One region of the Streptomyces sp. NPDC015131 genome, then DNA from elsewhere that is predicted to be linked to it. Evidence: riboswitches for the same ligand, from Rfam matches in the RefSeq annotation. Region 1 holds a riboswitch; each other region holds the start of a gene.
What was found. Region 1 has a riboswitch for cyclic di-AMP ahead of ACF08D_RS19715 (C40 family peptidase). Riboswitches for the same ligand answer to the same signal wherever they lie in the genome.
Positions count from the first base shown of each region.

Region 1 (9,363 bases):
GACTGGCCCATGGACTCCCGGATCACCTTGCCGCCGCCGAACACCGCTTCGTCGCCGGAGCGTCCGGGGCCGCCGCAGCGGTCCTCCTCGATCTCGACGAGGAGGTCGGTGTCGGCGAGCCGGATGCGGTCGCCGGTGGTGGGGCCGAACAGGTCGGCGTAGCCGGGCCGGTCGAGGCGGACGCGGCTGAGGTCAGGCATCGAGGGGGCCTCCGGTCTGTCCGCGCAGGCCGGGGACGACACGCAGCCCGGCGAGCGGTACGAGTTCCACGTCGGCGGGGATGCCGGGCTCGAAGCGCACGGCGGTTCCGGCGGCGATGTTGAGCCGCAGGCCGCGGGCGGCCGCACGGTCGAAGTCGAGGCCGGGGTTGGCCTCGGCGAAGTGGTAGTGGGAGCCGACCTGGACGGGGCGGTCGGCGGCGTTGAGGACGGTGAGGCGGGTGACGGGGCGGCCCTCGTTGAGGAGGACGGGCTCGTCGGCGTACAGGATCTCTCCGGGGATCATCGGGCGCGCTCCCCCGTCAGACGATCGGTTCGTGGACGGTGACGAGCTTGGTGCCGTCGGGGAAGGTGGCCTCGACCTGGACGTCGTGGATCATCTCCGGGATGCCGTCCATCACCTCGTCGCGGGTGAGGACCTTGCGGCCGGACGCCATCAGCTCGCCCACGGTGCGGCCGTCGCGGGCGCCCTCCAGGATGTGGGAGGTGATGAGGGCGACGGCCTCGGGGTGGTTGAGCAGCACGCCGCGGGCCCTGCGCTTCTCGGCCACGTCGGCCGCGACATGGATGAGCAGACGTTCCTGTTCGTGCGGGGTCAGTTGCACGATTCACCTCACAGTCCTCCGCCCGGTCCGGTCCCGGGCGCAGCGGGACCCTATCCGGCTTCAACACTCTGTTGACCTGCGGGGACGAGTGTGGCCGAGAGATATTTCCATCTCTGGTCGAAGTTTTTCCGGGAGGTAAACCGGCCCTTTGCCCGCGCATGGCTGTGGGTGCGAACCGCCGGGTACATCCGTCCGGCCGGCGACGGGTCCCGGGAACGGCGGGAGGGGCGCCTCCGCTCCGGCGCGGCGCCGGGAGGTCCTTGACGGCGAGCGGCGCGCGCGTCGTGTGACGAGGGCTCAGTTCGACGGCACGGGACCGCCGCACCCCCGACGTGCCCTCCCCCGGACGGGCTCAGCAGTGCGAGAAACGCTCCCTCGTTCAGCGTAGGCATTCGGAGGAATTTCGTACGACGCGACTTGCGCAGCGGAACGACCCATCTGGCGGAATATCAGGTTCCGCCGCTGGTACGGGGATCGCCCGTGTCACGCCGCCGGGCCCCAAATCGACCCTGTCCACCCGAATGGATCAGTCGTGAGGAGCCTCACAAAAGGCCGTTTGGGCTCGGATTTTTCCCCTGGGATGGGTCAAGATCCCTGACGACGACAAGCCCCCGCCGCCGCGGCGGGGCGGTCCGGGCGGACGCCGAGTCCTGCCGCCGTCCGGACGACTGGTCGACAGGAGTGGATCGGCAGGAGTGGAGGACCCGAGCAGTACGGGTGACCGGACGCAGTACGTCCCCCCGGTCTCCCTTGGGGTGAAGCCGCGCGAGCGGCCGGGCAACTTCGCCAGCCCGAACCCGACAGGTCATCCTTCACAGGCGGCTGACGAAGGGTTGCGCATGACCGCGCAGATTCATGTCCCGTCTCTGCTGTCCCGGGCGGGTGCCGTCTCGGCACTCACCCTCGCCGCCGTCGGCGGCACCCTGCTGGCGCCGGGCGGCGTCCCGGAGGCGCAGGCCGCCCCGGCGCACGCGACCAAGGCGCTGAACATCGCCGCGTCCAAGAAGGGCGCTCCGTACGCCTACGGAGCGGTGGGCCCGTCCCGGTTCGACTGCTCCGGCCTGACGCTCTACTCGTACAAGAAGGCCGGCAAGAAGCTCCCGCGCACCGCGCAGCAGCAGTACAACAAGACCCGCCACATCTCCGCCTCCGGGCGGCAGAAGGGCGACCTGGTCTTCTTCCATCGCGGGAGCAGCGTCTACCACGTCGGGATCTACGCGGGTAACAACAAGATCTGGCACTCGCCGAAGTCGGGTTCGGTGGTGAAGCTGGACAAGATCTGGTCCTCGTCGGTCTGGTACGGACGCGTGCGCTGACGCTCCGCCACCGCGACCGACCGGTCGTGGGGGGGACCCGCCGGGCCGGCCCGGCGGGAGCCCCCGGCGGCGGGCGGGCGGCCTCAGGTCTGGACGGCGACCGTCCAGGGCAGCGCGATCCAGACGGTCTTGCCGCCGTCCGGCGTCGGGGTGACCGAGAGCCGCCCGCCCCGCTCGGCGGCGAGCCAGCGGATGATGACCATGCCGCGGCCGTTGTCCTGCTGCACGGCGGCCGGCAGCCGCTGCGGCCAGCGCGGGTGGCTGTCGGTGACGCCGATGCGGAGCCGCTCGTCGCGCTCCAGCCGGACGTCCACCGTGAAGGTGGGCGACTGGCCGAAGGTGTGCTGCACGGCGTTGGTGGCGAGTTCCGAGACGATCAGCCGGACCGTGTCGGCGGTGTCGGCGTCGTCGGCCAGCCCCCACTCCGTGAGGACCCCCGCCACATATCTCCTGGCGGCGGAGACCGAGGCGGGATCGCTCGGCAGTGTGACGGATGCTTCCTGATGGTCTGCCATGGCGAGGCCGTCCCTTTCCCACCGGGCCGGACTCCGACACGTACCGGATGTTTTTGAGGACGGCCTCGGATTGCGCTTCGCGCCAGACTGCCACTTATGTCGCCTCTGAGGGGGGCGATCCCCCAGGATCTGCGGGCATCTGTCGCTCGAAGCGGTGAACTCTACGACGCGAGAACGGATTTGGGCGGCACACTGAGGGGTTGGCCCGGCCGTACGGAGCGCACGGCGCGGTCCGGCGGTGCGCCGGCGCAGACCCGGTGAGGAACCGCGCGCCCCCGCGGCAGGCGGCCGGCCGCACCCGCCGTGGCGCGGTCCCGGCTCTCAGCCCGCCGACACGGCCCCCTCCGGCGCCGTACGGAGGACCACGGCGACCGCCTCGTCGATCTGACGTTCCGTCAAGTCGGCGCGGGCGGTGAGCCGGAGGCGGGAGATGCCGTCGGGGACCGACGGCGGCCGGAAGCACCCCACCGCGAGCCCCCCGGCCCGGCAGTCGGCGGCCCACGCCACGGCCTGCTCGGGCGAGGGCGCCCGGACCGACACCACCGCCGCGTCCGGCCGGGCGCCCGTCAGGCCCGCCGCGGTGAGTCGTGCGTGCAGTCCGGCCGCGACCTCCCGCGCCCGGCTCGCCAGGGCCGGCTCGGCCCGCAGCCGCCGCAGGGCCGCCAGCGCGCCGCCCGCCGCCGCCGGGGCGAGCCCGGTGTCGAAGATGAACGTCCGGGCGGCGTTGACCAGGTGGTCGATCACCCGGGCCGGCCCGAGGACCGCGCCGCCCTGGCTGCCCAGGGACTTGGAGAGCGTCAGCGTGGTGACCACGTCCGGGGCGCCCGCGAGCCCCGCCGCGTGCACCGCGCCGCGCCCGCCCTCCCCCAGCACGCCCAGGCCGTGCGCGTCGTCCACGACCAGGGCCGCGCCGTGCGCCCGGCATGCCGCCGCCAGCGCGGCCAGCGGCGCGGCGTCCCCGTCCACCGAGAACACCGAGTCGGTGACCAGCAGCGCCCGGCGGCCGGGGTGCGCGCCGAACGTCTTGGCGACGGCGTCCGGGTCGGCGTGCGGGACGACCGCCGTCTCGGCGCGCGAGAGCCGGCAGCCGTCGACGATCGAGGCGTGGTTGGCCGCGTCCGAGACGATCAGGGAGCCCGGGGCGCTCAGCGCGGTGAGCGCGGCGAGGTTGGCGGCGTACCCGGAGGAGAAGACCAGGGCCGCCTCCGCCCCGCAGAAGGCGGCCAGCTCCCGCTCCAGCTCGGCGTGCAGCTCGGTGGTGCCGGTCACCAGCCGGGAGCCGGTGGCGCCCGCGCCCCAGCGGCGGGCCGCGTCCGCCGCCGCGGCGGTGATCTCCGGGTGGTGCGTCAGGCCCAGGTAGTCGTTGCCCGCCAGGTCCAGGACCTCCGGGACGGCCGGGCGGGGGCGCAGCGTCCGGACCAGTCCGGCGTCCGCGCGGCGGCGGGCCTCCGCGTCGATCCAGTCGAAGGCGGAGGGGCCGCCGGCGGGCGGCGCCCCGGCGGGAACGGCCGCGTCCCCGCCCGGCGCGGGGGCGGGGACGGGGGCCGGCGAATCGGTCGGAGCCTGGGACATGTCCGGTTCCCTTTTGTAGACAGCGAACAGACCCTAATCGTGGTCGGGGGCCACCGGAGTGTGGTTATACACACACTCGAAAGCCGCTCTCCTGTTGAGTTCCTCCTTGGCCCGGGGCCGTGCCGTACGCCAGGATCAGGCCCATGGACCTGCTGAACACGCTGGTGGACAAGGGGCTTCGGCGCGAGCTGCCGACCCGCGAAGAAGCGCTCGCCGTGCTGGCGACCTCCGACGACGAGCTGCTGGACGTGGTGGCCGCGGCCGGCAAGGTGCGCCGCCAGTGGTTCGGGAGGCGGGTGAAACTCAACTACCTGGTCAACCTCAAGTCCGGCCTGTGCCCCGAGGACTGCTCCTACTGCTCGCAGCGGCTGGGCTCGAAGGCGGAGATCCTCAAGTACACCTGGCTCAAGCCGGAGGAGGCGTCCAAGGCGGCGGCCGCGGGTGTCGCGGGCGGCGCCAAGCGGGTCTGCCTGGTGGCCAGCGGACGCGGCCCCACGGACCGCGACGTCGACCGCGTCTCGAAGACCATCGAGGCGATCAAGGAGGAGAACCAGGACGTCGAGGTCTGCGCCTGCCTCGGGCTCCTCTCCGACGGCCAGGCGGAGCGGCTGCGGTCGGCGGGCGCCGACGCGTACAACCACAACCTCAACACGTCCGAGGGGACGTACGGGGAGATCACCACGACCCACACCTACGCGGACCGGGTCGACACCGTGCAGAAGGCGCACGCGGCGGGCCTGTCGGCGTGCTCCGGGCTGATCGCCGGCATGGGCGAGAGCGACGAGGACCTGGTCGACGTCGTGTTCGCGCTGCGCGAGCTGGACCCGGACTCGGTGCCGGTGAACTTCCTGATCCCCTTCGAGGGCACCCCGCTCGCCAAGGAGTGGAACCTGACGCCGCAGCGCGCGCTGCGCATCCTGGCGATGGTCCGGTTCGTCTGCCCGGACGTGGAGGTACGCCTCGCGGGCGGGCGCGAGGTGCATCTGCGGACGCTCCAGCCGCTGGCCCTGCACCTGGCCAACTCGATCTTCCTGGGCGACTACCTCACCAGTGAGGGGCAGGCCGGCAAGGCGGACCTGGAGATGATCGCGGACGCGGGCTTCGAGGTGGAGGGCACCGACACCACCACGCTGCCCGGGCACCGCACGGACGCGCGGGACGAGGGGTCCTGCGGCACGGGCGGCGGCTGCGGCTCCGGCTCGGTCTGCGGGCCCGCCGACGGAGCGGTGCCGGTTCCCGCCGAAGCGGCGGACGCGGCCCCGGCGGACGGCGCCCGCCCCGACCTGGTGGCCGTGCGGCGCCGGGGTGCCGGCACGGACCTCGCCCCCAATGCCTGAGCTGCCGCCGGCGGAGCTGCTCGCCCTCGACCGGGCCCACGTCTGGCACCCGTACGGCCCGATGCCGGGCCGGACCGACCCGCTGGTCGTGGAGTCCGCCGCCGGGGTGCGGCTGCGGCTGGCCGAACCGGCGCACGGGCACGACGAACTGGTCGACGGCATGTCCTCGTGGTGGTCCGCCGTCCACGGCTACAACCACCCGGTGCTCAACGAGGCGGCCCGCGGCCAGCTCGGCCGGATGAGCCATGTGATGTTCGGCGGGCTCACCCACGAGCCCGCCGTCCGCCTGGCCGCCCGGCTGGTGGAGATCACCCCCGAGCCGCTGCGCCATGTCTTCCTCAGTGACTCGGGCTCGGTGTCCGTCGAGGTCGCCGTCAAGATGTGCCTGCAGTACTGGCGTTCGGTCGGGCGGCCCGCCAAGCGGCGGCTGCTGACCTGGCGCGGCGGCTACCACGGCGACACCTGGCAGCCGATGTCGGTGTGCGACCCCGAGGGCGGGATGCACGAGCTGTGGTCGGGCGCGCTGCCCCGGCAGGTCTTCACCGGTCCGCCCCCGGAGGAGTACGAGGAGTCCTACGCGCGCGAGCTGCGCGAGGCGGTCGGGCGGCACGCGGACGAGCTGGCGGCGGTGATCGTCGAGCCGGTGGTGCAGGGCGCGGGCGGGATGCGGTTCCACGACCCGGCGTATCTGCGGGTGCTGCGGGAGGCGTGCGACGAGCACGGTGTCCTGCTGGTGTTCGACGAGATCGCCACCGGCTTCGGCCGGACCGGCGCGCTGTTCGCGGCGGACCACGCGCGCGTGGCGCCCGATGTGATGTGCCTGGGCAAGGCGCTGACGGGCGGCTATCTGTCGCTGGCGGCGACCCTGTGCACCGCGCGCGTGGCGGACGGCATCTCGCGGGGCGAGGTGCCGGTGCTGGCGCACGGGCCGACGTTCATGGGCAATCCGCTGGCCACGGCGGTGGCGCTGGCCTCCGTCGACCTGCTGCTCGGGCAGGACTGGGAGCGGGAGGTCAAGCGGATCGAGACGGGGCTGCGGGACGGTCTCGCCGGGGCGGCGGACCTGCCGGGGGTCCGCGAGGTACGGGTGCTCGGCGCCATCGGTGTCGTCCAGCTGGACCACCCGGTCGACATGGCGGCCGCGACGGCGGCGGCGGTGCGCGAGGGCGTGTGGCTGCGGCCGTTCCGCGACCTGGTCTATGTGATGCCGCCGTACGTCACCGGCGACGAGGACCTGGCACGGATCTGCCGCGCGGTGCGCGCGGCGGCGCGGGAGGGATGACATGGCGGTACTGGTGGTCAGCGGGACGGGCACGGAGATCGGCAAGACCGTGGTCACGGCCGCCGTGGCGGCGGTGGCCCGGGCGGCGGGCCGGTCGGTGGCGGTGCTGAAGCCCGCGCAGACCGGGGTCGCCCCGGGTGAGCGCGGTGACGCGGACGAGGTGGTCCGGCTCGCGGGTGACGGGGTCGTCCCGGTCGAGCTGGCCCGGTTCCCCGAGCCGCTCGCGCCCGAGACGGCCGCCCGGCGGGCCGGGATGGCGCCGGTGGGGCCGCGCGAGGTGGCGGACGCCGCGGCGAAGCTCGCCGGGGAGTACGACCTGGTGCTGGTCGAGGGCGCGGGCGGGCTGCTCGTGCGGTACGACGCCGAGGGCGGCACGCTCGCCGAGGCGGCCGGGCTGCTCGGCGCGCCGGTGCTCGTAGTGGCGCCGGCCGGTCTGGGCACCCTGAACGCGGTGGCGCTGACCGCCGAGGCGCTGCGGGCGCGCGGGCTGACGCAGGCCGGGGTGGTCGTCGGCAGCTGGCCGGACGAGCCGGGCCTGGCGGAGCGCTGCAATGTCTCCGACCTGCCGCGGGCGGCCGGTGCTCCGCTGCTGGGCGCGGTGCCCTCGGGGGCGGGCGCGCTGCCGGCCGAGGTGTTCCGGGAGCGGGCGGCGGGGTGGCTGGCGCCGGAGCTGGGCGGCGTCTGGGATGCGGAGGTGTTCGCCTCGGCCGTAGGCTCGTGATCATGCGAGCTGTGGTGAGCGAGATCGTGTTCGACTGCGGCGACCCGGCGGCGCAGGCCCTGTTCTGGGCGGCGCTGCTGGGCGGCGAGCCGGTGGAGCGGAGCCCGGACTGGTCGTACGTCGACCCGCCGGACTTCGTCCGGGTGGCGTTCCAGCGCGTACCGGAGGGCAAGGCGGTGAAGAACCGGCTGCACCTGGATCTGGAGGCGGGCGACGTCCGCACCGCGACCGCCCGGGCCGAGGGGCTCGGCGCGGTGCCGGTGGGCGGCCTGGTGACGGACGAGTACGGCGACTTCCAGGTGATGCGGGACCCGGAGGGCAACGAGTTCTGCTTCGTGTCCGGCTGACGGGGGGACACTGACGGTGTCTGGCCCTGGCCCCTCTCCCCCGGAGGTCCGCGATGCGGGACGCCGTCCACCACCCCCTGTTCGCCCGCTTCTACGCCCGGATGAGCGTCACGATGGACGCCAGGGGCGGGGTGGCCGCCCTCCGCGAGGAGCTGCTGTCCGGGCTGTCCGGCCGGGTCGTCGAGGTCGGCGCGGGGAACGGGCTGAACTTCCCGCACTACCCGGCCGCCGTCTCGGAGGTCGTGGCGATCGAGCCGGAGCGGCGGCTGCGCCGGCTGGCGGTGAGCGCGGGGCTGCGTGCCAAGGTGCCGGTGGACGTCGTGCCGGGCGCGGCGGAGGCGCTGCCGGTGAAGAGCGAGGCGTTCGACGCGGCGGTCGCGTCCCTGGTGCTGTGCACGGTGCGGGATCTGCCGAGGGCGCTCGGGGAGCTGCGGCGGGTGCTGCGGCCGGGCGGTGAGCTGCGGTTCTTCGAGCACGGGCTGGCCGGGGGGCGGCGCATGGCGGCGGCTCAGCGGGCCCTGGACCGCACGGTGTGGCCGCTGCTGTTCGGTGGCTGCCACACGGCGCGGGACCCGCTGGGCGCCATCGAGGCGGCGGGGTTCGAGATCGTGACGTACCGCAGGCTGCTGGTCCCGGAGCAGGGGCCGCGCACACCGTCGTCGTCGTGCGTCCTGGGGGTGGCCCGGCGGCCCGGGGGCGGTGACTAGGGTGCGGGGATGACGTCGCCTCACTCGTATCTCGCGCAGCTCTTCTCCCTCGACGGCCGGGTCGCCCTGGTGACCGGCGGCAGTTCCGGCATCGGCCGGGCGATCGCGGGCGCTCTGGCCCGGGCGGGCGCGCGGGTGGTGATCGTGGCGCGCCGGGAGGAAGGGCTGAGGGCCGCGGTGGACGAGCTGGTGGCCGACGGGTGCCGGGCGGCGTGGGTGAGCGGTGACCTCTCCACCCGTGCCGGGGTGCGGGCGGCGGCCGAGGAGGCGGCCGGGGTGTACGGGGAGCCCGACATCCTGGTCAACAGCGCGGGCGTCAACCTGCGGCCGCCGATGGGGCGGGTCGGCGAGGACGTCTGGGACGCCACGATGGCGGTCAATCTGGAGGCGCCGTTCCTGCTGGGCGAGCGCTTCGGCCCGGGGATGGCGGAGCGGGGGTACGGGCGGATCATCCACGTCACCTCGCAGCAGGCGCACCGGGCGTTCGTCACGAGCGGGGTGTACGGGGTGTCGAAGGGCGGCCTGGAGTCGCTGGCCCGTTCGCAGGCGGAGGCGTGGTCGCCGTACGGGGTCACCTGCAACACCCTCGTCCCCGGCTTCGTCCTGACCCCGCTGAACGCCCGGCTCCAGGACGACGAGGAGACGGTCGCCGCACTGGCGGCGCGCACGATGGTGGGGCGCAACGGCCTGGCCGGGGACTTCGCGGGTGCGGCGGTCTTCCTGGCGGGCCCGGCCTCGGCGTA
Region 1 covers NZ_JBIBVB010000004.1:804,701-814,063, forward strand. The annotation lists gene ACF08D_RS19700 (urease subunit alpha) at 1-200, opposite strand, end outside; gene ACF08D_RS19705 (urease subunit beta) at 193-504, opposite strand; gene ACF08D_RS19710 (urease subunit gamma) at 521-823, opposite strand; cyclic di-AMP (ydaO/yuaA leader) riboswitch at 1,455-1,659, shown strand; gene ACF08D_RS19715 (C40 family peptidase) at 1,663-2,139, shown strand; gene ACF08D_RS19720 (ATP-binding protein) at 2,223-2,654, opposite strand; gene ACF08D_RS19725 (8-amino-7-oxononanoate synthase) at 2,976-4,226, opposite strand; gene bioB (biotin synthase BioB) at 4,370-5,563, shown strand; gene ACF08D_RS19735 (adenosylmethionine--8-amino-7-oxononanoate transaminase) at 5,556-6,845, shown strand; gene bioD (dethiobiotin synthase) at 6,847-7,566, shown strand; gene ACF08D_RS19745 (VOC family protein) at 7,569-7,913, shown strand; gene ACF08D_RS19750 (class I SAM-dependent methyltransferase) at 7,967-8,620, shown strand; gene ACF08D_RS19755 (SDR family NAD(P)-dependent oxidoreductase) at 8,630-9,363, shown strand, end outside.

Region 2 (9,363 bases), on a different contig from region 1:
CGGGCCGCCTCCTGCTGCCGGATCGCCAGCCGCTGCGCCCGCTCATGGCCCTCGGCGAAGGCGTCCACCGCCTGCTCCACCGCCACGAGCAGGTGGTCCGCCTCCCGGCCGCGCAGCCGCGCCGACACCTCCTGGGCGGCACAGAGGTGGGCGCGTACGAGGGCCCGCAGCCCGAGCCCCGCCTCCGCCGCCCGCTCGCCCTGCGCCCGCAGCGCCTCCAGCTCGTCCCGGCTCAGCCGTCTGCCGGTGGCGCAGGCGGCGGCGATGATCCCGTCGTACCCGCTCAGGTACGCCTCGGGCGTGTCCGTCCCAGCCATCCGTCCCTCCCCGTCCGCCGCGCCCGCGACGCCCTCTTGACGCGACGTTGACGCGGTCGTCCAGGGTGGCACGCCCGCCCTCCGGCCCGCTCCGGGGGCCCGGGCGGGCAATGGATTGGGGATCGTGCGCCGGATGGCGTAGGGTGGTGTTCACCGACGCGGGGTGGAGCAGCTCGGTAGCTCGCTGGGCTCATAACCCAGAGGTCGCAGGTTCAAATCCTGTCCCCGCTACTGAAGACGAAGGCCCGGTGCATTGCGCACCGGGCCTTCGTCGTGCTCGCGCGTCCCGGGAGGGGCGCGGGGCCTCGTCGCTCGGACGGCGGAGGGTGGGGCGCCGTGCGGCGCGGCTCCGCTCCGGTGGGGTGGCGCGCGGTACCGTCCGCAGCCGTGGGCGGACCGGGCAGGAGGCCAGTGGTGGGGCAGCGAGCGCGGGACGGCGACGACGGCGGGGAGCGGGCGTGGGCCCGGGGGTTCGTGAGCGCACTGCCCGCGCTGCTGATCGCGGGCGGGGTGGTGTACGACCTGACGACCCCGGCGCGGTTCACCGCCGTACCGCTGTTCGTCGCGGCCCCGCTGGTCGCCGCGCCGCTGTTCACCGCCCGCGCCACGCTGCTGGCCGGGCTGTTCGCGGTGCTGGCCATGTGGGGGCTGCACCTGGGCAAGGCGTACCAGGACGACACGCAGAACCTCACCGAGATCCTCACGGTGCTCGTGGTGGCCGGGCTGGCGCTGCTGATCAACCGGGTCGTGCGGCGCAGCGGGGAGCGGCTCGCGTCGGCGCGGGTGATCGCCGAGACGGCGCAGCGGGCCGTGCTGCCGACGCCCGCCGAGCGGATCGGCGGGCTGCAGGTGGCGGCGCGGTACGAGGCGGCGCAGGCGGACGCGTTCATCGGGGGCGACCTGTTCGCGGTGCAGGACACGCCGTTCGGGGTGCGGCTGGTGGTGGGGGACGTACGGGGCAAGGGCATGGGCGCGGTCGAGGCCGTGGCGGTGGTGATCGGGGCGTTCCGGGAGGCGGCCGAGCAGGAGAGCTCGCTGGAGGGCGTGGCGCAGCGGCTGGAGCGGGCGCTGGCGCGGGAGGGGACGCGGCGGGACGGCCTGGACGCCTTCGAGGGGTTCACCACGGCGGTGCTGGCGGAGATCCCCCGGGGCCAGGACGTGGTGCGGGTGCTCGACCGGGGGCACCCCGTACCGCTGATGCTGTACGCGGACGGGAGCGTCGAGCCGCTGGAGCAGGCGGTGCCGGCGCTGCCCCTGGGCATGGCGGACCTGGCAACGTGGCCGGACCGGGCGTTCGAGGCGCCGTACCCGGCGGGCGCGACGCTCCTCCTCTACACGGACGGGCTGTCGGAGGCGCGTGACGCGCGGGGGGTCTTCTACGACCCGGTGGCCCGGCTGACGGGGCGGCTGTTCCCCGGGCCGGACGCGGTGCTGGACGCCCTGGTGGGCGATGTGCGGCGGCACACCGGCGGCGGGGCGACCGACGACATGGCGCTGCTGGCGGTCGCCCGGCCGGCGCAGGGCCAGCCGGAGCGGCGGCGCACGATCCCGGTCGTGCCCTGAAGGGCGCGTGGTGTTTTCCGCCGTCCGTACGGTGCGTAGTCGGCGGGCGCCCCTGCGCATAACATATGACGAACCGTCAGAACAACTGTGGCGGATGCATGTTTCTGATGCGCGATCAACTCGCCCGGATGTGCCCCGCTGTGGGCGGGTACGTCCCCCGGTTTCGTGGTTAATGATCAGTAGGAACGGCTTGGAATCCGGAGCCTGCGTCTATTAACGTTCGATAACGCAGCGCGGTCGTCCCAGCCGTCGCCAGAGACGGCACCGTGCGCGTGCGCCGAATTCCGCAAGGGAACCGGGGAACCACCACCATGGGGTGAATCGGGCCGAACAGGGCCCGTAGGAGACCTTCCTGCTCCGAACCCGTCAGCTAACCCGGTAGGCGAGAAGGAAGGAAAGGAGTACGCCTCCGTGGCGTCCAACAGCCCTGCCCCCGCAGCTCCCCTCGGTTCCACCGGATCCTTCAGCACGTCGGGTGCCCCGGACGCCGCACCCGTAAACGGGCAGTGGGAGGAGTGGAACCCCACCGAGGAGTCCGTCCGCCCCGTCCGGGGCCGGCACCGGGTGGCCAAGCAGCGCGGCGGACTCGCCCGCAGCTCCACCGTCCTCGGCGTGGGCGTCATCGCGGCGGTCGGCGCGGGCGGCATGGCCACCGCGCAGGACAAGCCGGCGGTCTCCATATCCCTGCCGGACATCGTCACCGACAACCTCCCCGACGCCGAGGCCCTGCCCGGCATCGGCTCCCTGATCTCCGACGACACCGACTCCGGTGACGGCGACGGGGACGGAGGCGCGGCCGACGGGACCGACGGCGGACCGCTCACCGCGGCCAACCTCACCGCCGGCGGCGACCGGGACACCGCCGCGCAGCAGAGCAGCAGCGCCGCCGACGCCGGCGAGGCCCTGCGCGCCCGCATCCTCCAGCAGGCCGAGCAGCAGCAGGCCACCGCCGACGCCGAGGCGAAGGCCGCCGCCGAGACCGCCGCCGCCGAACAGGCCGCCGCCCAGGCCAAGGCCCAGCAGTCCGCCGCCCAGAAGCAGGCCGCCGACGAGAAGGCGAAGGCGGAAGCCGCCGCCAAGGCCGAGGCCGCCGCCAAGGCGAAGGCCGCCGAGGAGGAGCGGCTCGCGAAGCTCGCCGGCAGCTGGTCGCTCCCGACCTCCTCGTACACCATCACCTCCACCTACGGCCAGGCCGGCAACATGTGGTCCTCCGGCTACCACACCGGCCTCGACCTCGCCGCCCCCACGGGCACCCCCGCCAAGGCCGTCCACGGTGGCACCGTCAAGTCGGCCGGCTGGTCCGGCTCCTACGGCTACCGCATCGTGCTGGAGCTGGAGGACGGCACCGAGGTCTGGTACTGCCACCTGTCGTCCATGACGGTCGGCGCCGGTCAGACGGTCGGCACCGGCGAGACCATCGGCCGGGTCGGCGCCACCGGCAATGTCACCGGGCCGCACCTGCACCTGGAGGTGCACACCCCGGGCGGCGACGGCATCGACCCGCTCGCCTGGCTGCGCGGCAAGGGCCTCTCCGTCTGATCCCCCGCCCCGTCGCGGGCACCTCGCACATTTCCCACTCCTGGCCCCTGCGCCCACCCGCGCCCCGACCCCGGCAGCCCTGGCGGCACACCCCCCGACGCCAGGGCTGCCGGTATGGCCCGGCCCGCCCTAGAAGCGGTACGGGTTGTAGCCGCCGTAGTCCAGGTGCGGAGGCGGCGTCCGGACCCGGCCGGTCGCCCGCGCCGCGTACGTCAGCGCCGGCCCCGCGACCTCCTTGCGCTGCCACAGGTGGTGCAGCAACTCCTGCTCGCGCGCCATGAAGTCGTGGCCCACCGTCCCCCGGCGCGCCCGGTGGCGCAGGAACGCCAGCGATGTCGCGAACGCCTCGTACTCGCCGACCGCGCGAGCCGCCGCCGGGCCGAAGCAGCGCGCCGCGTACCCCCGGGCCAGCGCCCGCGCCCGCATCGAGGAGAGCGCCGGCGGCTCGGCGGGCGTCAGCCAGCCCGCCGACGCGTACGCCGGGAGCTCGCCCGCTATCGTGCGCAACTCGCGCTGGCGGGACCATATCGCCAGCCACGTCAGCAGCCCGAGCGCCGGCAGCATGAACGCCCCATACACCGCGTAGAAGCCCCACGGCCCGAGCGCCGCCGACCCGTTCCACAACGCGTGCATGCCCATGGCCAGGGCGAGCCCCAGCACCGGCAGCGCCACCCGGCGTACGCGCCGGCCGCGCGCGGCCGCCGCCGCGATGCCGAAGCCCACGCCGGTGAGCACGGTGAACAGCGGGTGCGCGAACGGGGACATCACGATCCGGACGAAGAACGTCGCCGCCGTGACGGACGCGAAACCCGACGTCCCGAACTCCTGGTCCTCCCCGAAGGCGTTGCCCAGATACAGGATGTTCTCGGTGAAGGCGAAGCCGGTCGCCGTGAACCCGGCGATCACCACCCCGTCGACGATCCCGGTGAACTCCCGTCTGCGGAACACGAACACCAGCAGCACGGCGGCGGCCTTGGCGCTCTCCTCCACCACGGGCGCGATGACGGTGGCGCCGAGCGTGTCCGCGGACGCCGGGTCGGCCGTGGCCGTGGCTATCCAGCGGGTCGCGAAGGTGTTGGCGACGATGGCGACCAGCGCGGCGGCGCACGCGCCCCACGCGAACGAGAAGAGCAGGTTCCGCCAGGGGCCCGGCTCCACCCGGTCCAGCCAGCGGAACGCCGCCATCAGCAGCGGAACGGGCAGCAGCGCGAGGCCCAGCCCGACGAGGAAGCCCTCCGTGCCGGTCTGCTCCCGCACCAGCGCGAGGATCACCAGCCCGCACAGCGCGAGCACGAGGACGACCGCGGACGCCCGCACCGCCCGGCTGCGCCAGAAGCGGTGGCGGGGCCGGTAGTGCCAGCGGGCACGCTCCGGCACGGCGTCGAACGACGGCTGCGGTTCATACGCCGGGACGGCCGGGAACGGCGACTGGTACTGCGTAGACGAGTGGGACACGCGATCGACCCTAACGACCGGCACTGACAGTGCGCGACGGCATTGCTACAGCTGCGGCACCCGGAGCGCAGGACCGCTGGTGCCCGGCGCGCGAGCCGGCGCGGACGACGGCTGGTGCCCGGCGCGCGAGCCGGCGCGGACGACGGCTGGTGCCGGGCGCACACCCGGCGCGGACGACGGCTGGTGCCCGGCGCGCGAGCCGGCTGGTGCCCGCCGCTCAGACCCGCCGGAACAGCAGGTCGTGCACCACATGACCCTTGTCCAGGCCCTGCCCCTCGAAACGGGTCAGCGGCCGGAACGCGGGGCGCGGCGCGAAACCGCCACCGGGCGCGGTGTTGGCGAAGTCCGGGCGCGCGTCCAGGACCTCCAGCATCTGCTCGGCGTACGGCTCCCAGTCGGTGGCGCAGTGCAGCACCGCCCCGGGCTTCATCCGGGTGGCCACCAGGTTCAGGAACTCCGGCTGGATCAGCCGGCGCTTGTGGTGCCGCTTCTTGGGCCAGGGGTCGGGGAAGTACACGCGTACGCCGTCGAGGGCGGCGGGCTCCAGCATCTCCCGCAGCAGGATGATCGCGTCGCCGTTGGCCACCCGCACGTTCTCCAGGCCGGCCTTCTCCGCGAGCGCGAGGAGGTTGCCCTGGCCGGGGGTGTGCACGTCCACCGCGAGGATGCCCGTCGACGGGTCGTCGGCCGCCATCTGCGCGGTGGCCTCGCCCATCCCGAACCCGATCTCCAGCACGACCGGAAGGCCGCCGAACATCTCGTCCAGGTCGAGGGTCCGCTGCCCGTCGATGTCCAGGCCCCAGGTGCCCCACAGCCGCCGCAGCGCCTCGCCCTGCCCGGGCGTGACGCGACTGCGCCGGGGCTGGAAGCTGCGGATCCGCCGCTCGAAGTGCGAGCCGGCGGGGTCGGGCGCGGGGCCCTCGGGGAAGCGGGGCTCGCCCTTGGGACGGGGCTGGGCGGCGGTCTCCGGAGCGGTTTCCGGGGCGGATTCACGGGAGTCAGACACAATGCCCCGATTCTACGGGCCCCCCGGCGGAGGGCCGCTCCGGCCAGGGCCGGGGGCTTGGGGGGGGGCGGGGGCTTGGGGGGGGGGGCGGGGGCCGGGGGCCGGCTCATCGGCCGGGCGGTCAGGCCGTGGCCGGGGGCCGGGGCCGGGGCGGTGGACGGGGCTCGGTCGGGTGGTCAGGCCATGGCGGGGGCCGGAGCCGGGGCCGGGGGCCGGTGGGCCGGGGCTGTGCGGGGCCGGCCGGGGGCGTGCGGGACCGGCCGGGGGCCGTCACGCCAGGTGCGCCAGCGCCCGGCGGGCCACCTCCCGTCCGATCGGCAGGGACGCCGTCGCCGCCGGGGACGGCGCGTTGAGCACATGGACGGTCCGGGGGGCCTCGCGGATCAGGAAGTCGTCCACCAGCGCGCCGTCCCGGAGCACCGCCTGCGCGCGGACCCCCGCCGGGGCGCGGCGCAGGTCCTCGGGCTCCACCTCCGGGAGCAGCCTCCGCACCGCCTCGGTGAACGCCCGCTTCGACACCGACCGGTGCAGCTCCCCCGCCCCGTACCGCCAGTGGCGGCGGGCGATCCGCCAGGAACCGGGCCACGCCAGCGTCCCGGCCAGCTCCCGGGGGCGGACCACCGACCAGGCGTACCCCTCACGGCCGAGCGCGGGCACCGCGTTCGGCCCGACGTGGACGCCCCCGTCGATACCGCGCGTCAGGTGCACGCCCAGGAACGGGAACGCCGGGTCCGGCACCGGATACACCAGGCCCCGCACCAGCTCGGGCCGGGCCAGCTCGTAGTACTCCCCCCGGAAGGGGACGATCCGCATGCCCGGGTCGTCGCCGGCGAGCCGGGCGACCCGGTCGCAGTGCAGCCCCGCGCAGTTCACCAGCGCCCGCCCGCGGACGATCGCCCCGTCCGCCGTCCGCACGGCGACCCCCCAGGGGCGCCGGTCCACGGCGGTGACCTCCGCGCCGTACCGGATGTCCGCCCGGGACTCCTCCGCCAGCCGCGCCGCCACCGCCCCGTAGTCGCACACGCCCGTGGTGCCGACGTGGATCGCGGCCAGGCCGCGCACACCCGGTTCGTACTCGGTGATCTGGGCCGGGCCCAGCTCCCGCACCGGGATGCCGTTCTCCCGGCCGCGCTGGACCAGGGCGTGCAGCCGGGGCAGCTCGTCCCGCCCGGTGGCCACGATCAGCTTGCCCGTCACCTCGTGCGGCAGGCCGTACTCCGCGCAGAACTTCACCATCTCCGCGGCGCCCCGCACCGCGTACCGCGCCTTGAGGGAGCCCGGCCGGTAGTAGATGCCGCTGTGGATCACCCCGCTGTTGCGCCCGGTCTGGTGCCGCGCCGGACCCGGCTCCTTCTCCAGCACCACCACGCGCGTGCCGGGCGCGGCACGGGTGATCGCGTACGCCGTCGACAGCCCGACGATCCCGCCGCCGATCACGAGCACGTCGCAGTCGACACGCCCGAAGCCCTCACTGCCGTACGCGGACACCTCTGCCACCTCCCACCCCAGATAGTGCACTGGCCCACTGTCAATGGCCCTAAACATGCCACGCAGCAGGTGGGACGCGGTGACCCCGGGTCCGCGCCGGGGACGGCCTCCGGGGGACCCGTACGGCCCCGGGCTCACGCCGGGGTCATCAGCAGCGGGCGCGCCCGCTCCCTCAGCTCCGCGACCCGGGGCTCGTCCCCGTACGGCTCCAGCCGGTGCAGCAGATCGCGTACGTACTCGGTGGTGCGCGCCGACGAGATCCGGCCCGCCACCTCCACCGCGCGCGTGCCCGCCGCGCACGCGGCGTCCAGGTTGCCCGACTCCAGCTCGGCCACGGCGCTCACCACCAGCCGTAACCCGTGCGAGCGGACGTACTCCTCCGTCGGCCGCGACAGCGCCTGTTCCGTGAAGCGGCGCACCTGGCGCGGCGCCTTGAGGTCCCGGTAGCACTCGGCGGCGTCCGCGCAGAACCGGTCGTACGAGTAGAAACCCAGCCACGACGGGTCCGCGTCGCCTTCCCGGGACCGCTCCAGCCACCCCTCCGCCGCCCGCAGCGCCGCCCCGGCCGCCGCGGCGTCCCCGGCCTTGGCGTGCGCCCGCGCCTCCACCAGCCGGAAGAACGACATGGTCCGCGCGGTCGCCAGGCCCCGGTTGCGCTCCAGCGCGGCCTGCGCCAGGTCCACGCCCTCGTCCGCGAAGCCCCGGTAGGTGGCCTGGAGCGACATCGACGCCAGGACGTACCCCCCGAGGGGCACGTCGGCGGCGGCCCGCGCGAGGCGCAGCGCCTGGATGTAGTAGCGCTGCGCCGCCTCCTGCTGGCCCGTGTCGAAGGCCATCCAGCCGGCCAGCCTGGTCAGCTCGGCGGTCGCCCCGAACAGCGCCCGGCCGACCTCGTCCGAGTACGCCCCGAGGAGCAGGGGCGCCGCGTCGACCCGCAGGCACTCGGGCACCATCGAGGAACGCCAGTCCCCGCCGCCGTACTTGGAGTCCCAGCGGCGCGCGTCCTCCGCGGCCTCCCGCAGCTTCGCCACGTCGCTGTGGCCCACTCGCACCGGGCCGCTCTCGTCGGCCGCGCCGTCCGGCGCCCCGTCCGGCGCGGCGGCCACCGACCGCTCCACCGACGAGTCGGCCGGGGTTATGAGCCACCGGGAGGCGGGCGTCGCATACGCGCTGACCGCGAAAGAACCGGCCAGCGACTGCCAGATCCCGCCACCGCCGGCCCGCCGCCCCGCCAGGTCCAGCCGGTACAGCTCGGTCGCCGACCGCACCGCCTCGCCCACGTCGCGCGGGAAGGCCAGGCCCACCTCGGGGGCCGGGTCGGCGTCGGCCAGGCCGATCTCGTGCAGCGGGACGGGGCGGCCCAGCTTCTGCCCGATCGCCGCCGCGATCAGGTGCGGGGCGGCGCCCTGCGGCACCATGCCCTTCGACACCCACCGGGCGACCGACGTCTTGTCGTACCGCAGGGTCAGTCCGCGCTGCGCCCCGAGGTCGTTGACCCGCCGGGCCAGGCCGGCGTTGCTGATTCCCGCGAGGGCGAGAACGGTGCCGAGCTTCTCGTTCGGCCCGCGTTGCTCCCTGGACATGCGCCACCCCTCGACCCAGACGGCCGCCGCGACGCCAGGCATAGGCGCGCGGCATTCGTAAACCCAGCGTAGTTCGCCGCATCCCCACCGTTAAGGGGCGGTGTTCCGTATGGCGAGATTGTTGTGCGTACGGGTGGTCGTGCGGCGGCTCGTGCCCCTTCACGGTGCGCGGGCGCTGCGCGGTGGGGGCGCCCGGGCGCCGCCCCGCCCGGCGCGGACGGCGCGCGCACCGGGGCCGGCCGGCCGTGCCGGGGCCGTGCTCCCGGTGTGTGGCCGTGCGCCCGCCCGTGCGCTCTGGTCCGCCAGGTGAGGGAGCGCTTCCATGGGTGACGCGTGGGTCGGCCCGCCGTACTGGAAGCGGCGGGCTGGGGGAGACCGCCGCCCTCATCCCCGCGGGCGGCGGACCGGTCCG
Region 2 covers NZ_JBIBVB010000010.1:11,895-21,257, reverse strand. The annotation lists gene ACF08D_RS30930 (PucR family transcriptional regulator) at 1-317, opposite strand, end outside; tRNA gene ACF08D_RS30925 (tRNA-Met) at 475-548, shown strand; gene ACF08D_RS30920 (PP2C family protein-serine/threonine phosphatase) at 732-1,880, shown strand; cyclic di-AMP (ydaO/yuaA leader) riboswitch at 2,146-2,280, shown strand; gene ACF08D_RS30915 (M23 family metallopeptidase) at 2,292-3,419, shown strand; gene ACF08D_RS30910 (PrsW family intramembrane metalloprotease) at 3,549-4,874, opposite strand; gene trmB (tRNA (guanosine(46)-N7)-methyltransferase TrmB) at 5,092-5,880, opposite strand; gene lhgO (L-2-hydroxyglutarate oxidase) at 6,151-7,425, opposite strand; gene ACF08D_RS30895 (MFS transporter) at 7,503-8,951, opposite strand.
Region 2: another riboswitch for cyclic di-AMP. It lies ahead of ACF08D_RS30915 (M23 family metallopeptidase); the one in region 1 lies ahead of ACF08D_RS19715 (C40 family peptidase).

Region 3 (9,363 bases), on a different contig from region 1:
GCCGCCCGGGACGACGACGGTGGCCCCCGCCAGCTGACCTTCGAGGACCTCGACGAGCTGTACGCCGTCGAGGACGCCCACCCGCACGCCGGCTACGACACCGTCTCCTTCACGGCCGCCGGGCCGATGCACCCCCGCAGGCTGCTGGACTTCCTCGACTCCCGCCCCGACGGCCTCTACCGGATCAAGGGCTTCGTCGACTTCGGCGACGCCGACCCCGCGAACCGCTACGCCCTGCATGCCGTCGGCCGCTTCCTGCGCTTCTACCCCGAACCCTGGCCGCGCGGCGGGGAACGCCTCACCCAGCTCGTCCTCATCGGCTCCGGCACCGACGGGGACGCCCTGCTCAAGGCCCTGGACGCGGCCCGCGTCACCGGCCCGGAGGACGCCCCCGAGGACCACAGCATGTGGGGCGTCCTGCGCTACGTACCCAAGGCACCGGACGCACCGCACCCCACGGACCCGGAGGACGCGGAGGGCGCAAGCCACACCCCGGAGTGACCCCCGCCCCTCCCGCGCCCCCGCCCCGCTAGGACGCCGGGCCTGCCAGGACCGCTACCGGCTTGGCCGGCGGGGTGCCCGAGCCGTCCCGGCGGGGGTCCGCCTCGGGCAGCTCCACCGGGGTGCCGTTCTTCTGCGCCGCGTACGCCGGGGCCGCGCCCGCCCACGCCAGGACCAGCATGTCCTCGCCCTTCAGGAACCGCTGGCAGCGCACCCCGCCCGTGGCCCGCCCCTTGCGCGGGTACTGGTCGAAGGGGGTGAGCTTCACCGAGGTGACCGCCGTCGGGTCCAGGGCGCCGGACGAGCCGGCTGCCGTGTACACCACGGCGTCCTGCGCGGGGTCCACCGCGGTGAACGACAGCACCCGGGCGCCCGCCCCCAGCTTGATGCCCGCCATGCCGCCCGCCGGCCGGCCCTGGGGCCGCACCTGGGAGGCCGGGAACCGCAGCAGCTGGGCGTCGCTGGTGATGAAGACCAGGTCCTCCTCGCCCGTGCGCAGCTCGACCGCGCCGGCGATCCGGTCACCGTCCTTCAGGCCGATGACCTCCAACTCGTCCTTGTTCGCCGGATAGTCCGGGACCACCCGCTTGACCACGCCCTGGACGGTGCCGATCGCCAGGCCCGGCGAGGACTCGTCCAGGGTGGTCAGGCACATCACCGCCTCGTCCTTCTCCAGCGTCAGGAACTCCGAGATCTGCGCCCCGCCCGACAGGTTGGGCGCGGACGCCGTGTCCGGCAGCTGCGGAAGGTCGATCACCGACAGCCGCAGCAGCCGCCCGGCCGACGTCACCACGCCGACCTCACCCCGCTGGGTCGCCGGTACCGCCGAGACGATCACATCGTGCTTGGCGCGCTTGCCGCCGCTGTCCGGCAGCGCGTCGCCGCCCGCCGTCCGCGCCAGCAGCCCCGTCGACGACAGCAGCACCCGGCAGGGGTCGTCCGCCACCTCCAGGGACGCCGCCGCGACCGGCGCGCCCGCCGACTCCAGCAGCACGGTCCGCCGGTCCGTGGCGAACTTCTTCCCGACGGCGGCCAGTTCCGACGACACCAGCTTGCGCAGCTCGGCGTCGGACTCCAGGATCCGGGTCAGCTCCTCGATCTCGCCGGTCAGCCGGTCGCGCTCGCCCTCCAGCTCGATCCGGTCGAACCGGGTCAGCCGGCGCAGCGGTGTGTCGAGGATGTACTGCGTCTGGATCTCGCTCAGCGAGAACCGCTCGATCAGCCGCTCCTTCGCCTGCGCCGAGTTGTCGCTCGACCGGATCAGCCGGATGACCTCGTCGATGTCGAGGAGCGCCACCAGCAGGCCCTCGACCAGGTGCAGCCGGTCCCGCTTCTTGCCCCGCCGGAACTCGCTGCGGCGCCGGACCACCTCGAAGCGGTGGTCCAGATAGACCTCCAGCAGCTCCTTCAGGCCCAGGGTGAGCGGCTGCCCGTCGACCAGCGCCACATTGTTGATGCCGAAGGACTCCTCCATCGGCGTCAGCTTGTAGAGCTGCTCCAGGACGGCCTCGGGGATGAAACCGTTCTTGATCTCGATGACCAGACGCAGCCCGTGCTCGCGGTCCGTGAGGTCCTTGACGTCAGCGATCCCCTGGAGCTTCTTCGCCGCCACCAGGTCCTTGATCTTGGCGATCACCTTCTCCGGGCCGACCGCGAAGGGCAGTTCGGTGACGACCAGCCCCTTGCGGCGCGCCGTCACGTTCTCCACGGTCGCGGTGGCGCGGATCTTGAAGGTGCCGCGGCCCGTCTCGTACGCGTCCTTGATGCCGGACAGGCCGACGATCCGGCCGCCCGTGGGCAGGTCGGGGCCCGGCACGTACCGCATCAGGGTCTCCAGGTCGGCGCCCGGGTGCCTGATCAGGTGGCGGGCCGCCGCGACGACCTCCCCCAGGTTGTGCGGGGGCATATTGGTCGCCATCCCGACCGCGATCCCCGACGCGCCGTTGACCAGGAGATTCGGGAAGGCGGCCGGCAGCGCGACCGGCTCGCGCTCCTGCCCGTCGTAGTTCGGCGCGAAGTCGACCGTGTCCTCGTCGATCGACTCCGTCATCAGCGACGTGGCGTCCGCCATCCGGCACTCGGTGTACCGCATGGCGGCCGGCGGGTCGTCATTGCCGAGCGAACCGAAGTTCCCATGGCCGTCCACCAGCGGCAGCCGCATCGAGAACGGCTGCGCCATGCGCACCAGGGCGTCGTAGATCGACGCGTCACCGTGCGGGTGGAGCTTGCCCATCACCTCGCCGACGACCCGGGCGCACTTCACGAAGCCGCGCTCGGGCCGCAGCCCCATCTCGTTCATCTGGTACACGATCCGGCGGTGCACCGGCTTCATGCCGTCCCGGGCGTCGGGCAGGGCGCGGGAGTAGATCACCGAGTACGCGTACTCGAGGAAGGAGCCCTGCATTTCGTCGACGACGTCGATGTCGAGGATCTTCTCCTCGAAGTCGTCGGGCTGCGTGGTCTTCGTGCTGCGGCGGGCCATCGCGGCTGCGGCTCCTTCACCAACAAGGTTGATCTGACGCGGACCATTGTGGACCGTCGCACTGACAACACCGACCGCGACCCGGAAGAGGGACGTCACGCGGATGCGGGAACTTCGCGGGGTGTCAGTGCGCTTGCATACAGTGGCAGCACATGAACGGCGGTCCGCGGCAGGTCGCGGCCGCCGCATACAGTGGCAGGACCCTCCGCGGCGGCGCGCGGCGGGGCCCGCCGCACAGCGGCACACGGCGATCACACAGCGATCGAAGGGACGTACATGCCCATGGGTCACACGGCCACAGCCCAGGCCGGCTCCGGCGGCCTCACAGCGACCGAGCACCGCCTCGCCAACGGCCTGCGCGTGGTGCTCTCCGAGGACCACCTGACCCCGGTCGCCGCGGTCTGCCTCTGGTACGACGTCGGCTCGCGCCACGAGGTCCAGGGCCGGACCGGCCTCGCCCACCTCTTCGAGCACCTGATGTTCCAGGGCTCGAAGCAGGTCCGGGGCAACGGCCACTTCGAGCTGGTGCAGGGCGCCGGCGGCTCGCTCAACGGCACCACGAGCTTCGAGCGCACCAACTACTTCGAGACCATGCCGGCCCACCAGCTGGAGCTGGCGCTGTGGCTCGAGGCCGACCGGATGGGGTCGCTGCTCTCCGCGCTGGACGAAGAGTCCATGGAGAACCAGCGGGACGTCGTCAAGAACGAGCGCCGCCAGCGGTACGACAACGTCCCCTACGGCACCGCGTTCGAGAAGCTGACCGCCCTCTCCTACCCGGAGGGCCACCCCTACCACCACACGCCGATCGGCTCCATGGCCGACCTGGACGCCGCCACCCTCGAGGACGCGCGCGCCTTCTTCCGCACGTACTACGCGCCGAACAACGCCGTCCTGTCCGTCGTCGGCGACATCGACCCCGAGCAGACGCTCGCCTGGATCGAGAAGTACTTCGGCTCCATCCCCTCCCACGACGGCAAGCGGCCGCCCCGGGACGGCTCCCTACCCGAGATCATCGGCGAGCAGCTGCGCGAGGTCGTCGAGGAGGAGGTCCCGGCCCGCGCCCTGATGGCCGCCTACCGGCTCCCGCACGACGGCACGCGCGAGTGCGACGCCGCCGACATCGCCCTGACCGTCCTGGGCGGCGGCGAGTCGTCCCGGCTGTACAACCGCCTCGTGCGCCGCGACCGCACCGCCGTGGCGGCCGGCTTCGGCCTGCTGCGCCTGGCCGGCGCGCCCTCGCTGGGCTGGCTCGACGTCAAGACCTCCGGCGGCGTCGAGGTGCCGGACATCGAGGCGGCCGTCGACGAGGAGCTGGCCCGCTTCGCCGCCGAGGGCCCCACGCCCGAGGAGATGGAGCGCGCCCAGGCCCAGCTGGAGCGCGAGTGGCTGGACCGCCTCGGCACCGTCGCCGGCCGGGCGGACGAACTGTGCCGGTACGCCGTGCTGTTCGGCGACCCGCAGCTGGCCCTGACCGCCGTCCAGCGCGTCCTGGACGTCACCGCCGAGGAGGTGCGGGAGGTCGCCGCGGCCCGGCTCCGCCCCGACAACCGGGCGGTGCTCGTCTACGAGCCCCTCGCCGCCGCCGACGACGATCAGGCCGACGACCAGGAAGAAGAGGGGGCCGACCAGTGAGCGACGCCGCTGTGTCCCTGACGTCCATGGAGTTCCACCCGCAGCCCCGCCCCGGGACCGCCGAGCCGTGGGCCTTCCCGGCCCCCGAGCGCGGCACCCTCGACAACGGCCTGACCGTGCTGCGCTGCCACCGCCCCGGCCAGCAGGTGGTGGCCGTGGAGATCTTCCTCGCCGCCCCGCTGGAGGCCGAGCCCGAGGGCCTCGACGGCGTCGCCACCATCATGGCGCGCGCCCTGTCCGAGGGCACCGACAAGCACTCGGCGGAGGAGTTCGCCGCCGAGCTGGAGCGGTGCGGCGCGACCCTCGACGCGCACGCCGACCACCCCGGCGTCCGGGTCTCCCTCGAAGTCCCGGTCTCCCGGCTGGGCAAGGCCCTCGGCCTGGTCGCCGAGGCCCTGCGCGCCCCCGCCTTCGCCGACAGCGAGGTCGAGCGCCTCGTCCGCAACCGGCTCGACGAGATCCCGCACGAGATCGCCAATCCCGCGCGCCGGGCCGCCATGCAGCTCTCCAAGGAGCTGTTCCCCGCCGGTTCCCGGGTGTCCCGGCCCCGCCAGGGCACCGAGGAGACCGTCGCCCGTATCGACGCCGCGGCCGTACGCGCCTTCTACGAGGCGCACATCCGCCCCGCCACGGCCACCGCGGTCGTCGTCGGCGACCTCACCGGGGTCGACCTCGACGCGGTGCTCGCCGAGACCGTCGGCGCGTGGACCGGCGACACGGCCGAGCCCCGGCCCGTCCCGGCCGTCACGGCCGACGACACCGGGCGGGTCGTCATCGTCGACCGCCCCGGCGCGGTGCAGACCCAGCTTCTCATCGGCCGGATCGGCCCCGACCGGCACGACCGCGTCTGGCCCGCCCAGGTGCTGGGCACCTACTGCCTCGGTGGCACCCTCACCTCCCGTCTGGACCGGGTCCTGCGCGAGGAGAAGGGCTACACCTACGGCGTACGGGCCTTCGGCCAGGTGCTCCTCTCCGGCCCCGAGGGCGACGGCGCGGCGATGCTCGCCATCAGCGGCTCCGTCGACACGCCCAACACCGGGCCGGCGCTCGACGACCTCTGGAAGGTGCTGCGCACCCTCGCCGCCGAGGGGCTGACCGACGCCGAGCGCGAGACGGCCGTGCAGAACCTGGTGGGCGTCGCCCCGCTGAAGTACGAGACGGCCGCCTCCGTCGCGGGCACGCTCGCCGACCAGGTCGAGCAGCACCTCCCGGACGACTTCCAGGCCCGGATGTACGCCCGGCTCGCGGAGACGGGCACGGTGGAGGCCACCGCGGCGGTCGTCAGCGCCTTCCCGGTGGACCGGCTGGTCACGATCCTGGTGGGCGACGCGTCCCAGATCCAGGAGCCCGTGGAGGCACTCGGCATCGGCGAAGTGACCGTCGTACGTGGCTGACTGACGCCCCGTCGCCGTCCGGCCGGGCCCCGGGCCCGTCCGGACGGCGACGGCGCAGCCACCCGTCGGCACGCCGGTCCGCCGGCTCCAGGACCCCGGCACCGCACGGTGCCGGGGTCCTTCCGTACCCCCGCACGACCCCCGGCCATATGTCCGCTTTGTTGCGGAGGTTCGGTGTCTGCGCTGTGGCGTGCGCTACAAAAAACCGTGTCTGTTTGGTGATTGAAAGATCGGCCGCTTAGCGTCTGATCGGCTGTCCGACCGGTACCCGCCGCATCCGCGGCACCGGGCAGCCATCGCCGAGTCCCCTGAGGCGCGAGCCTGGGGAGCCGGGGACCCACTCAGTCCCTGGGGTGAATCGGACGCCTTCGCACCCGTGCGGAGGGGCCCGTAGGAGACCTTCCTGCTCCGAACCCGTCAGCTAACCCGGTAGGCGAGAAGGAAGGAAAGGATCAGCCACTCCATGGCGTTCACCCGTGCCACCGGGAAGCACCGTGCCCCCAGCCGCCTGAGCCGCAAGAGCGCGCAGGTCGCCGGAGTCGCGGCCCTCGCCACCACCGGCGTCATCGGAACCCTCGCTTCCCCGGCACTCGCCGCCGCCCCGGACGCCGCCCCCGGCGCCCTGGAGGACACCGGCCTCAACCAGGTGGTCGTCACCGACAGCCTCGCCGAGCAGGTCGACGCCCAGGCCGAGGCGCAGGAGCTGGAGGCCCAGGAGGCCGCGGCCAAGGCGGCCGCCCAGGCCAAGGCCGAGGCGGAGGCCAAGCGCAAGGCCGAGGCCCGGGTGAAGGCGGCCCGCGAGGCCAAGGAGCGCGCCGACCGCGAGGCCGAGCGCCAGCGGCTGAACGCCTTCCGGCTCCCGGTCGAGGGCAGCTACGTGAGCACCGGTTACCAGACCGGTGGCGCCATGTGGTCCTCCGGCAGCCACACCGGCATCGACTTCCACGCCGCCTCCGGCTCCCAGGTGGTCTCCGTGGGCGCCGGCACCGTCGTCGAGGCGGGCTGGGGCGGCGCGTACGGCAACAACGTCGTGATCCGGATGAACGACGGCACGTACACCCAGTACGGCCACCTCTCCTCGGTCAGCGTCTCGGCCGGCCAGACCGTGATGCCGGGCCAGCAGATAGGGCTGTCCGGCTCCACCGGCAACTCCTCCGGGCCCCACCTGCACTTCGAGGCCCGCACGGGCGCCGACTACGGCTCGGACATCGACCCCGTCGCGTACCTCCGCTCGCACGGCGTCAACGTCTGAGACGCCCCGCCCGCTCGCGCTCACACCGAAGGCCCCGGTTCGCCGCCCGAACCGGGGCCTTCGCCGTTCCGCCGCTCTTTCCCCGCGCCGCGGCGGCTCCGGGGCGGGCGCTTTTCGGCCGGAAGGTATGGCCTGAATTCCCGGGGGCGGTCGGAAATTCCGCCGTCCTGCCATAGAGTCGGCATTCAGGCGTCCCGAACGGCTCACTTATCGGTGGGGCGCCGGCTGGGTTTTCGCGTGAATCACCTGGGGGTTCTGGTATGCGCATTCCGGCGCACTCGCTGTGCACCGCCATCCGCGACGACATCGTCACCGGGGTCCACGCGCGCGGCAGCCGCCTCACCGAGGAGCAGCTGGCCCGCCGCTACGGCGTCTCACGGGTGCCGGTCCGCGAGGCGCTGCGCACCCTGGAGTCCGAGGGCTTCGTCACCACCCGCCGCCACGTCGGCGCGTACGTCGCCGAGCCCACCGAGCAGGAGGCCGCCGACCTGCTGGAGATGCGCGCCCTGCTCGAGCCCCTGGCCGCAGCGCGCGCCGCGCAGCGCCGCACCCAGGCGCACCTCAAGGTGCTGCGCGGTCTGGTCAGGCTGGGGCAGGAGCGGGCCCGCCGGGGCCAGGGCGAGGACCTGCGCCCGCTGGACGGCTGGTTCCACGAGACGCTCACCCAGGCGTCCGGCAGCCCCGCGCTCACCGGGCTGCTGACCCAGCTGCGCCAGAAGATCGCCTGGATGTACGCGGTGGTCGACGCGCCCGCCCGGCCGGCGGAGGCGTGGGCCGAGTACGGCGCGATCGTGGACGCCGTGGCGCGCGGCGACGCCGAGCGGGCCCGTACGCTCACCGCCGCCCATGTCCAGCGGGCCGCGGCGGCCCACCGGCTGCGCCGCACGGAAGGGCCGGCGGGGCCGGCGGTGAGGACGTCGCAACACCGTGTAAACACCGCGAACGCCGGAAATTAACAGAGGCCCCGTAGAAATGAGGGGTGCGGGCCGGGGGAGGGGAATGAATTCCCGCCGCATGAGTGCCCCCGGTAATTCCGGTGCCGATTTCCCGAATACAGGGGGCGGGAGATCGAGGCGGGGCCGGACGGCGGAGGGGAAAGCAGGACGGAGTCGTACCGGCCGGAATTCCGGCCCGTACGACTCCGTCCCGTGTGGGGGGTTTCTTCGCGGGAGGTGCGACCCGGGAGGGTCAGACCGTCTCGGGAAGCTCCTCGAGCCCCTCGGCGACCAGCTTCGCCAGCCGGTCCAGGGCGGCGTCCGCGCCCTCGGCGTCCGAGGCCAGGACGACCTCCTCGCCGCCCTGCGCGCCCAGGCCCAGCACCGCGAGCATCGACGCGGCGTTGACCGGGTTGCCGTCGGCCTTGGCGATCGTCACGGGGACGCCGGAGGCCGTGGCGGCGCGGACGAAGATGGAGGCGGGGCGGGCGTGCAGGCCCTCGGCCCAGCCGACGTTGACGCGGCGCTCAGCCATGGTGTTGCCCTTCGAGTCTCGGAGGTTGTCTAGACCACTTCTGGAATCCAGTCTCTCATGTCCCCCGGGGTGCTCGGACCAGCCGCGTCGGGGCACGCGGACGGCGGCCACGCCGTCTCACCCGGGTTGTCCACAGGGCCCCCGCCACCGGCGGCCCGCGCCGTACTCTGGGGCCCATGCGGACCCCGTCGGAACAGCCGGAACACGTGTACCCCGACCACTGGGAGGCCGACGTCGTGCTGCGGGACGGCGGCACCGCGCGGATCAGGCCCATCACCACCGAGGACGCCGAGCGCCTGGTCAGCTTCTACGAGCAGGTCTCGGACGAGTCGAAGTACTACCGGTTCTTCGCCCCCTACCCGAGGCTCTCCGCCAAGGACGTGCACCGCTTCACCCACCACGACTACGTCGACCGGGTGGGCCTCGCGGCCACCGTCGGAGGCGAGTTCATCGCCACCGTCCGCTACGACCGGATCAACGACCAGGGCCTCCCCGCCCCCGCCCCCGCCGACGAGGCCGAGGTCGCCTTCCTGGTCCAGGACGCCCACCAGGGGCGGGGCGTCGCCTCCGCGCTGCTCGAACACATCGCGGCCGTCGCCCGCGAGCGCGGCATCCGGCGCTTCGCCGCCGAG
Region 3 covers NZ_JBIBVB010000001.1:160,316-169,678, forward strand. The annotation lists gene ACF08D_RS00620 (CobW family GTP-binding protein) at 1-501, shown strand, start outside; gene ACF08D_RS00625 (DNA topoisomerase (ATP-hydrolyzing) subunit A) at 530-2,983, opposite strand; gene ACF08D_RS00630 (M16 family metallopeptidase) at 3,260-4,615, shown strand; gene ACF08D_RS00635 (M16 family metallopeptidase) at 4,642-6,009, shown strand; cyclic di-AMP (ydaO/yuaA leader) riboswitch at 6,297-6,459, shown strand; gene ACF08D_RS00640 (M23 family metallopeptidase) at 6,473-7,261, shown strand; gene ACF08D_RS00645 (GntR family transcriptional regulator) at 7,522-8,217, shown strand; gene ACF08D_RS00650 (HPr family phosphocarrier protein) at 8,450-8,731, opposite strand; gene ACF08D_RS00655 (GNAT family N-acetyltransferase) at 8,908-9,363, shown strand, end outside.
Region 3: another riboswitch for cyclic di-AMP. It lies ahead of ACF08D_RS00640 (M23 family metallopeptidase); the one in region 1 lies ahead of ACF08D_RS19715 (C40 family peptidase).